4 regions of the Kocuria sp. KRD140 genome follow, and region 4 is predicted to be linked to each of the others. Evidence: riboswitches for the same ligand, from Rfam matches in the RefSeq annotation. Region 4 holds a riboswitch; each other region holds the start of a gene.
The links. A riboswitch is a leader RNA that binds a small molecule or an ion and turns the genes downstream of it on or off. The one in region 4 is predicted to bind S-adenosylmethionine.

Region 1 (2,191 bases), on a different contig from region 4:
TCCTGGGGAAGTTCGTGCGCGTCAAGGTGGGTTGGGTCCAGAGCCTGTTCCGCAGCGACGAGTACTACCCCGCCGGCACCATGACCAGCCGCCCGTCCTCCGTGGAACCGTTCTCCCGGCACATGTCCATCGCGGCCGTGGTTGGCGGCGTTCACCATCCTGGCGGTGGTCGGCATCGCGTTCAACGTGGCCATTTTCCTGTGGTTGGCACCCCGCATCATCGGTCGCTATTGGTTCGGGCGCGGTATCGGTGACTTCCACCCGTCCATGGGTGTGACCGCCACCGGGCTGATCCTCATGCGCGTGGTGGACCCGGAGGCCAAGACCCGGTGTTCGAGGCGTTCGGTGACAAGCAGCTGGTGTTCGAACCGTTCTTCGGGGGCGGGTTGGTCACGGCGCTGGCCATCCCCGTCATCTACCTGACCGGTGTGGGGCCGTTGTTCTTCGTGATGCTCGCGGTGTTCGTGATCGCGGTGCTCACGGGTCTGTTCTACTTCCATCCACGTGAGACGAAGGACCGGGAACTGCACACCCGGGAGATGGAACAGCAGGAACGAGCGGCCACTGACCCCGAGCCCGCTCGCAGCGTCCCCGGCTTGACTCCCGCCCCGCCGGGTTCGGACAATGAGGTAATAGGTCACGAGAGTCAGCGCGAAGCCCCAGCTAGCTGACCGGCAACCCTCCCTTCCGCGGTGGGGTGCCCTGGGTGAGGACCTGGCCGTGGCGTCGACCGACGTCGTGCGGCAAGCGCGGGTCATTGGTGCCCGGTCACAGCACGGGCACCGTGCGGATCGCCACCGGACCCCTGATCCTTCCGAGAAGGAGTACGGCCATGAGCACCGCTCCCACCCCCGACAATCCCCAGGGCTGGTCGTTCGAGACCCGACAGATCCACGCGGGCCAGAACCCCGACCCTGTGACCGGGTCGCGCGCCCTGCCGATCCACCAGACCACGTCCTTCGTGTTCCCGGACGCCCGCACGGCGGCGGCCCGGTTCGCGCTCGAGGAGATGGGTCCCATCTACTCGCGCCTGACCAACCCCACCACGGAGGTCGTGGAGCACCGGGTCGCGTCCCTCGAGGGCGGCGTGGGGGCCCTGATGGTCTCCTCCGGACAGGCCGCGGCCACGCTCGCGATCCTCAACCTGGGCGGCGCCGGAACCCACGTGGTGGCCAGCCCGTCCCTGTACGGCGGGTCGTACAACCTGCTCAAGCACACGCTGCCGCGCATGGGCGTGGAGACCACGTTCGTCTCGGACCCGGACAATCCCGCGCAGTGGCGGGACGCGGTGCGCGAGAACACCGTGGCGTTCTTCGGTGAATCCATCCCGAACCCCCGCAACGACGTGCTCGACATCGAGACGATCGCCGGGATCGCCCACGAGGCGGGTGTCCCGCTCATCGTGGACAACACGATCGCCACGCCCTACTTGGTGCGGCCCATCGAGTGGGGCGCGGACATCGTGCTGCACTCGGCCACCAAGTTCCTGGGCGGCCACGGCACGGCGATCGGCGGGTTCATCGTGGACACCGGAGCGTTCGACTACTCGCGGGACCCTGAGCGCTTCCCCGGTTTCAACCAACCGGACGAGACGTACAACGGACTCGTCTACGCCCGCGATCTCGGTGCCGACGGGGCCTTCGGCGTCAACCTCTCGTACATCCTCAAAGCGCGCGTGCAGTTGCTGCGCGATCTGGGGACCTCGATCTCTCCGTTCAACGCGTTCTTGATCGAGCAGGGCATCGAGACGCTGTCGTTGCGCATGGAACGTCACGTGGCCAACGCGCAGAAGGTCGCCGAGTGGCTCGAGGCCCGCCCCGAGGTGCGCTCGGTGTCCTACGCCGGTCTGGAGTCCTCGCGCTGGCACGACCGCGCCCTGAAGTACGCGCCCAAGGGTGCCGGGTCGGTGCTCGGTTTCGTGCTCGACGGCGGCCGGGACGCCGGTGTCGCGTTCGTGGACGCCCTGAGCCTGCACTCCAACGTGGCGAACATCGGTGACGTGCGCTCCCTCGTGATCCACCCCGCCTCCACGACGCACGCCCAGCTCAAGGACGAGGAGCAGCTCGCGGCCGGCGTGGAACCGGGATTCGTGCGGCTGTCCGTGGGTGTCGAGGGCATCGACGACATCCTCGCGGACCTCGAGTCCGGATTCGCCGCGGTGGGTGCGCGCGGCGACGCTGCCGGCGACGCG
Region 2 (2,191 bases), on a different contig from region 4:
GCCCTGCGCGCGGATGGTGAGCATGAGGTCCACGAGGTACTTGAACTCGAGGTCCGTGGTGTGCGGGCCGTGCCACGAACCCCAGCACAGGTGGAAGCGGATCTGCTCCTCGGGGAGGTCGCGCAGTGCGTAGTTCAGCGCGTCCACGCGCAGCTGGGTGAAGGCCAGGTAGTCCTCCACGGTGGGCTCGGGGTTGATCTGGTCCCAGGACTCGGCGATCGAGGGGTCGTCGATCTGCACGGTCAGTCCGGCGTCTACGATGGCCTTGTACTCCTCGCGCATCACGTCCGCGCACGCGTAGACCAGTTCCTCGTCCGTGGCGTAGTACTCGTTCTTCACGCGCGCGCAGGAGCCGGGGGACAGTGCCGCGACGAAGCCCTGCGTGGCACCGTTCAGGGCCATCGCGTCCTTCACGCGGCGGATGTCCCCGGCCACAGCCTCCTGACCCGTGTAGGTCAGCGGGCCCGTGATCTTGGGCTGGGAGACCGTGTTGCGGTGCACGAGCACGCCCGCTGTGGGGTCCTCATAGGCGTCCCGGAAGCGCTCCCGGTCGCGGCGGTCGGGGAAGCTCGTGAGCACGATGTGTCCCGGGCTGGAACGGTGCTTCTCGCCCTCGTTCCACCGGTCCTCGTCCGTGGGGGTCAGCCCGCCCAGGCGGTGGAACGAGTAGTTCCACCAGGCCCCGTAGTCCACGGCGCCGGACGTGGTGTGGCCGTACTCGCCGTCGTTGACGATGTCGATGCCGATCTCGCGCTGGGTGCGCACGATCTCTGCGACGCCTTCGTCGAGCGCCTCGCCCAGCTGGGAGAGGTCGATCTCGCCCGCCTGGAAACGGTTGTTGGCCTTCAGCAGCTCGGGCGTGCGAGGCAGGGAGCCCACGTGGGTGGTCTGGATGCGATCGGTGTTCAAGGGCATGGCTGTGCTGTTCCTTTCCATCGGTCCTGGCGTTAGCACCGGTGTCACCCCGGTTGCTGCGGCTTCCACGAGCCAGATCTCTCGGCCGCTCTGGATGGGTACTGCTCCATCCAACAGCATCGCGAGGAGTGGACGCCAGTTGTGGCGTGTCGGACGACGACGCCGCTCCCCGGGTTCCTCCTGCCCCGGCCCCTCGGGCTGGGGTCACCGGGGCTTCCGTGACCCGGCGGACTCCGGTGCGGGCCGTGACTCGTAGCTGGTCCGGGGTGGTCCGTTCCGGATCGTGACCCGGCGGCCCTCGGGGCGTAGCGTGACGCGGTAGGAGAACCGTCCACGCGCAAAGAGGCTGTCATGGAGCAATCACTCGGGGGGAAGAAGGCCCTGGTCACCGGTGGGGCCAGCGGGATCGGCCGCGCCGCCGTGCAGGCGTTCGCGGACCGCGGCGCCCACGTGGTCGTCGCGGATATCAATGAAGAAGCCGCTCAGACGACGGCCTCCGAGGTGGGCGGGAAGCCTGGGTCGTGGACCTCTCGGATACCGCCGCGCTCGCCGAACTGAGCCTGGACGTGGACATCCTGGTCAACAACGCGGGGATCCAAAAGGTGGCCCCCGTGCAGGACTTCGACCCCGCGGACTTCCACCGCATCCTCACGCTCATGCTCGAGGCTCCGTTCCTGCTGATCCGTGCCGCACTGCCGCACATGTACGAGCGCGGATGGGGCCGGATCATCAACGTCTCCTCCATCCACGGTCTGCGCGCGTCCGCGTACAAATCCGCGTACGTCACGGCCAAGCATGGGCTCGAAGGGCTGTCCAAGACCGTGGCCCTGGAGGGCGCTGAGCACGGTGTGACCAGCAACTGCGTCAACCCCAGCTACGTGCACACCCCGCTCGTGGACAAGCAGATCAAGGACCAGGCCGCGACCCACAGGATCCCCGAGGACCAGGTGATCGAGAAGATCATGCTCACCGAGTCCGCGATCAAGCGCCTCGTGGAACCCGAGGAGGTTGGCGAGCTCATCGCGTTCCTGGCCGGCCCGTCCGCGGGCATGGTCACGGGTGCGTCCTACACGATGGACGGTGGCTGGACGGCGTTCTGAGTGCGGGGCGACGTCGCCGCGTCCACCCTCGCTGCCGTTCGGTGTCGAGGCAATGGCCCGCGTTCCACGGCCCCTCTCCGGCCAAGGGCCCGAACATCTGCGTCCCGAAAAAACACCCGCAGTCGCACAACGCATGCGGTATCGGGACACAGATGTTCCGGGGTGCGAGAACGCGG
Region 3 (2,191 bases), on a different contig from region 4:
CGGGGTAAGGGGAACGTCAGCGTGGGTGGTGCCGCTACGAACGATTTTCGGCCTGCCCGGATGTGGCGGTCGAAGCCAACACGATCGGTTCACGGGTCGGTCGGGGCTGGTGCGGCGGTCAGGCCGCGGGGCTGCGGCCTCGGTATTCGCGTGCGGCATCCCGGACCCGCAGGTGCTCCAGGATGGTCAGCGCCGCCTCGGGGCGGTTGAACGTGTACAGGTGGAAACCGGCGCAGCCCAGATCCATGAGGTCGTCGATCAGGGACAGGGTGGCCGCGACCCCTCGGTGGCGCAGTTCCTCAGGAGTGTCGGCGCGCAGGAACCGGGTGAGGCGTTCCGGGACCCGGACCCCGGTGATCTCGGTCATGCGCTGCAACCGTTGCGGGTTGCTCAGCGGCATGAGCCCGGCGACCACGGGGATGTGGATGCCCTCCGAGCGCGCGCGTTCCAGGAACGTGGCGTAGTCCTCGGGTTCGTAGAGCACCTGCGTGATCGCGTAGTCCGCACCGGCCTCCTGCTTGTCCCACAGGGACGCGAGATCCGCCTCGAAGTCGCGGCCTCGCGCGGGGGACGGGTAGCACGCCACCGACACGGACAGCGGTCGCTGACCCGGGCGGAACCCGGTGCCGAAGCGACGTCGTTCGACGTCCCGGATCAGCTCCACCAGTTGGGAGGCCCGGCCCAGGCCACCCGCGGGGGTCCGCCATTCCCCGGTACCCAGGGGCGGGTCGCCGCGCAGCGCGAGGAGGTCGCGAACGCCGTCGTCCAGCAACTGGTCCACGGCGCGCTCGAGACCCGCGCGGTCCGTGCCACCGCACGTGAAGTGCGCCATGACCGGGGTCTTGGTCGTGCGGCGCAGGTGGCGCAGCGCCTCGCGGGAGACGCCGTGATGGCCGGCGTGACCGTGGGTGACGGAGAAGAAATCCGGCCCGGCCTGGGCCATGGCGTCGATGTTGCGCCACACAGTGTCCGGGTCCGCGGTGGGCCGCGGCGGGAACACTTCGAACGAGACGAGCGTGGAGCGGCGCGGGCGCCGGACCAGCCAGGACGTCCCCGTGGGCGGGCCAGTCACGGGCGCGGGTTCTGACGCTGCGAGGGGTGCGGGCATATAAAAAATCCTCCGGCCTTAGGACGCCGGAGGACGAGCTCCGAGCGCCGTACTTGCCGACCACGCGGTTGCGCGGCGGCCGGATCCTCATCTGGGGCACCCCACTACAGCTGGAGGGTTGCCGCCCGGCTAGCCAGAGCTTCGCACCGGGACTCATGATCCTTTGTTACGAGTAAGCGTAGCACAGCCCCGTGACGAGGCCCACGAACGATGACGGAACCGCCGGCCTCCCGCCGCGCTCGTCTTCCCAAGCGGGCGGAATGGACCGCACGGGGGCACCTGGGCCCTGCCGTGGTCATCCTGCCCCACGACGTGCAGGACATGAAGATGCCCGAGTTGGGACCCGAGAACTGGGTCTCGCGCTCGATAGCCGCGGCGCCGGCCGCGGGCGGGTCCGCGTCCTCGCAGGCACCCGCTCCGACGACGACGCCGTCCCCCTTGCGCAGCGCGACCGCCAACCCCGGTCGTCACGAACCCTGAGTTCGGGCCGCCGTGCATCCGGCGGCTCGCCGGTGCACCCGCGTGACCAAAGCGCGGCGAAAAACAGGGACGCCCACCCGGTTAACCGACCGGGTGGGCGCGCCTTGGCGTGTCATCAGCAACTCAGCATGGGTGCCAGACCTTTCCTCCCGGTTCGTAGCACCGGGGGCCGGTGTAACCGGGATAACCGCCATCACTCTCGGGAGCCGGGGGCACGTGGGGTGCCGCCGGCAGCTGCGGGGCAGCAGGTACCCGGGGCGCGGCCGGTAGCTGAGGTGCCGCGGGCTGCGCGGGGGCGGGGTTGTAGTTGTAGTTCGGTTGCGGAGCGGGATTGGGTTGGGGTGCCGGATCGCCCACGGCGACCTCGTCCTCCACGACCGCGGGAGGCGCCTCGAGCGTCGGCGTGGGAGTGGGCGTGGAGGACGAGGTGGGACTCGGCGTCGCGCTCGGGCTCGCGGTGCTCGGAGTTGTGGTGCCGGGGGATGCGGATTCCCCCGGCGGCGCGCAGTCCTGCTTCGGGTCGAAGAAACCGACCTGCATGGCCTGGGCGACGTTGTACGCGCTGTCCATCTCTCGCCGGTACGTGCTGTTGGCGCCCACGGT
Region 4 (2,191 bases):
CAGTCCGGACCATGCGGCCACCTGACCGGTGTCCAGCGCGGTGCGCCCGTCCGCGTGCTGCAGGTTCACCACGGTGACGTCCTGTGCGCTCATGCCCGCCGCGCCGAGGGACTGCAGGAGGAAGAAGTACGGATCCGTGCCCTTCGTCGCGGCCACGGACGTGCCCGCGAGGTCCGCCACGGTGCGCACGGGGGAGTCCGGGGTGCGCACGAGCGCGGACCACTCGGGCTGTGAGAACAGGTCGATCGTCCTGATCGGCGAGCGGTTGGCACGCGCGAGCAGTGCGGCGGAACCTGCCGTGGAGCCCACGTCCACGACCCCGGCGCGTAGCGACTCGTTGGCCTTGTTGGAACCGGCCGAGTACACCCACGTCACGGTCTGGCCGTGGGCCCCGGCGACCTTCTCGAGCCAGCCCTTGGCCTTGATGATCAGGGACAGCGGGTTGTAGGTCGCGTAGTCCAGGTAGATCTCGTGCGCGGAACCGCCGGCCACACCGCGGCCTGGACCTTCGCCCTCCATGACGCATCCGCTCAGGGGCAGCGCCAGCGCGGACAGGCCGAGTGCCTGCAGTGCGCGGCGTCGGGACAACTGCGCCATGCGCTCAGCGCTCCACGCCGAGCAGGGCCAACAGGTGGGCGCGCAGCGCGGTGATCTCACTGTCCTCGCGGGAGCGCGGGCGGGCCAGCTCGGGGGAGATGATCTCGGCGATGGTCGCGGGGCCCGTGGCCGTTTCGCGCGCGAGCACCACCACGTGATCGGAGAGCACCAGGGCTTCCTCGACGTCGTGGGTGACCATGAGCACGGTCGTGGGATCGGCGCGGTGCACGTCCAGCAGCAGATCCTGCATCCTGATCCGGGTCAGGGCGTCCAGGGCCCCGAAGGGCTCGTCCAACAGCAGGACCCGCGGGTTCCGTGCCAGGGCCCGGGCGAGGGATGCGCGCTGTGCCATGCCCCCGGAGATCTCCGAGGGACGGTGATTCGCGTGGTGGGACAGGCCGACGAGCTCCAACAGCTGCGCCACCCGCCGCTTCCCTTCCCGGGCGGGAGTCCCGTGGGGCAGACCCAGTGCCACGTTGCGTGCCACGCTGCGCCACGGCAGCAACCGCGGTTCCTGGAAGCCGACGGCGCAGCGCGGGTCGATCTCGCGCACCACCGAGTCGTCGATCCGGACTTCGCCCTCGCTCGCCGTGCCGAGCCCGGCCACGGCGCGTAGCAGGGTGGACTTGCCGCACCCCGAGGGGCCCAGGACGGAGACGATCTCGCCCGGACGCACCGTGAAGGTCACGTCCCTCAGGACCTCGTGGACATGCGCTCCGTGGTGTGCGGGGAAGGACTTGCCGACCCGGTCGAAGGTGACCGCCGCGGCGTCGACGGCAGATTCCGGGCGCGTGAGGATATGGCTCAATTCATCAACTCCATCGTTCCTGGCATTAGCACCTTGCCCGCGTGGGGCTGGTTGCTGCGACGTCAACGAGCCAGGTCTCTCAGCCGCTCCGGATGGGAACCACACCATTGAACGGGCCGGGAGCCCGCGGGTGCAAATCGTGTGACGCGCCGGGGCGCCGTCGTGACGTGCCGTAACCCGAGGTGTTTCCGAGGACCGGGGATCCCCGTTAGGATCGATGCCACAACGATCACGAGTGCCGACTTTTAGCCCTGGCTTGTCGGACGGCAACCCTCTCCCGTAGCGGGGTGCCCCAGGTGAGGATCGGGCCGCATGACACACCGCATGCGGCAAGTACGGCGCCACACAAGCGCGCTGGACCCGCAAGGTAGGCCGCCGTAGGTGGTGCACGGGGCGCGGGTCGTGTTCCTGCTGAGGGGCTGACCGAGATGAGCAAACGGATTTCCGTCAACGCGTTCGACATGACCTGCGTGGATCACCAGAGCTTCGGGTTGTGGCGCCACCCGCGGTCCCGGGCCACCGAGTACAACACCATCGAGTACTGGACGGAGCTGGCCAAGCTGCTGGAGCGGGGCAAGTTCGACGCCCTGTTCCTTGCGGACGTGGTGGGCATCTACGACATCTACAAGAACTCCGCGGCTCCGGCCGTGCGTGACGGGGCCCAGGTCCCGGTCAACGACCCGTTCATGCAGGTCTCGGCCATGGCCGCCGTGACCGAGCACCTGGGCTTCGGCGTCACGAGCGCGGTGACCTACGAGCAGCCCTACACCCTGGCCCGCAAGTACG

Region 1: another riboswitch for S-adenosylmethionine. It lies ahead of J1M36_RS11605 (bifunctional o-acetylhomoserine/o-acetylserine sulfhydrylase); the one in region 4 lies ahead of J1M36_RS12270 (ABC transporter ATP-binding protein).
Region 2: another riboswitch for S-adenosylmethionine. It lies ahead of J1M36_RS04465 (cobalamin-independent methionine synthase II family protein); the one in region 4 lies ahead of J1M36_RS12270 (ABC transporter ATP-binding protein).
Region 3: another riboswitch for S-adenosylmethionine. It lies ahead of J1M36_RS09310 (methylenetetrahydrofolate reductase); the one in region 4 lies ahead of J1M36_RS12270 (ABC transporter ATP-binding protein).

The regions. Positions count from the first base shown of each region.
Region 1 is NZ_JABFAW010000009.1:639,684-641,874, forward strand. Features, by position in the region: gene J1M36_RS11595 (hypothetical protein) at 1-254, shown strand, start outside; gene J1M36_RS11600 (hypothetical protein) at 330-671, shown strand; SAM riboswitch class IV at 636-756, shown strand; gene J1M36_RS11605 (bifunctional o-acetylhomoserine/o-acetylserine sulfhydrylase) at 833-2,191, shown strand, end outside.
Region 2 is NZ_JABFAW010000004.1:57,970-60,160, reverse strand. Features, by position in the region: gene J1M36_RS04465 (cobalamin-independent methionine synthase II family protein) at 1-915, opposite strand, end outside; SAM riboswitch class I at 930-1,016, opposite strand; partial or broken gene J1M36_RS04460 (3-hydroxybutyrate dehydrogenase) at 1,267-2,015, shown strand.
Region 3 is NZ_JABFAW010000009.1:113,614-115,804, forward strand. Features, by position in the region: gene J1M36_RS09310 (methylenetetrahydrofolate reductase) at 119-1,108, opposite strand; SAM riboswitch class IV at 1,153-1,269, opposite strand; gene J1M36_RS09315 (hypothetical protein) at 1,319-1,588, shown strand; gene J1M36_RS09320 (thermonuclease family protein) at 1,712-2,191, opposite strand, start outside.
Region 4 is NZ_JABFAW010000019.1:16,919-19,109, forward strand. Features, by position in the region: gene J1M36_RS12265 (aliphatic sulfonate ABC transporter substrate-binding protein) at 1-597, opposite strand, end outside; gene J1M36_RS12270 (ABC transporter ATP-binding protein) at 602-1,405, opposite strand; SAM riboswitch class I at 1,413-1,504, opposite strand; SAM riboswitch class IV at 1,633-1,747, shown strand; gene J1M36_RS12275 (LLM class flavin-dependent oxidoreductase) at 1,825-2,191, shown strand, end outside.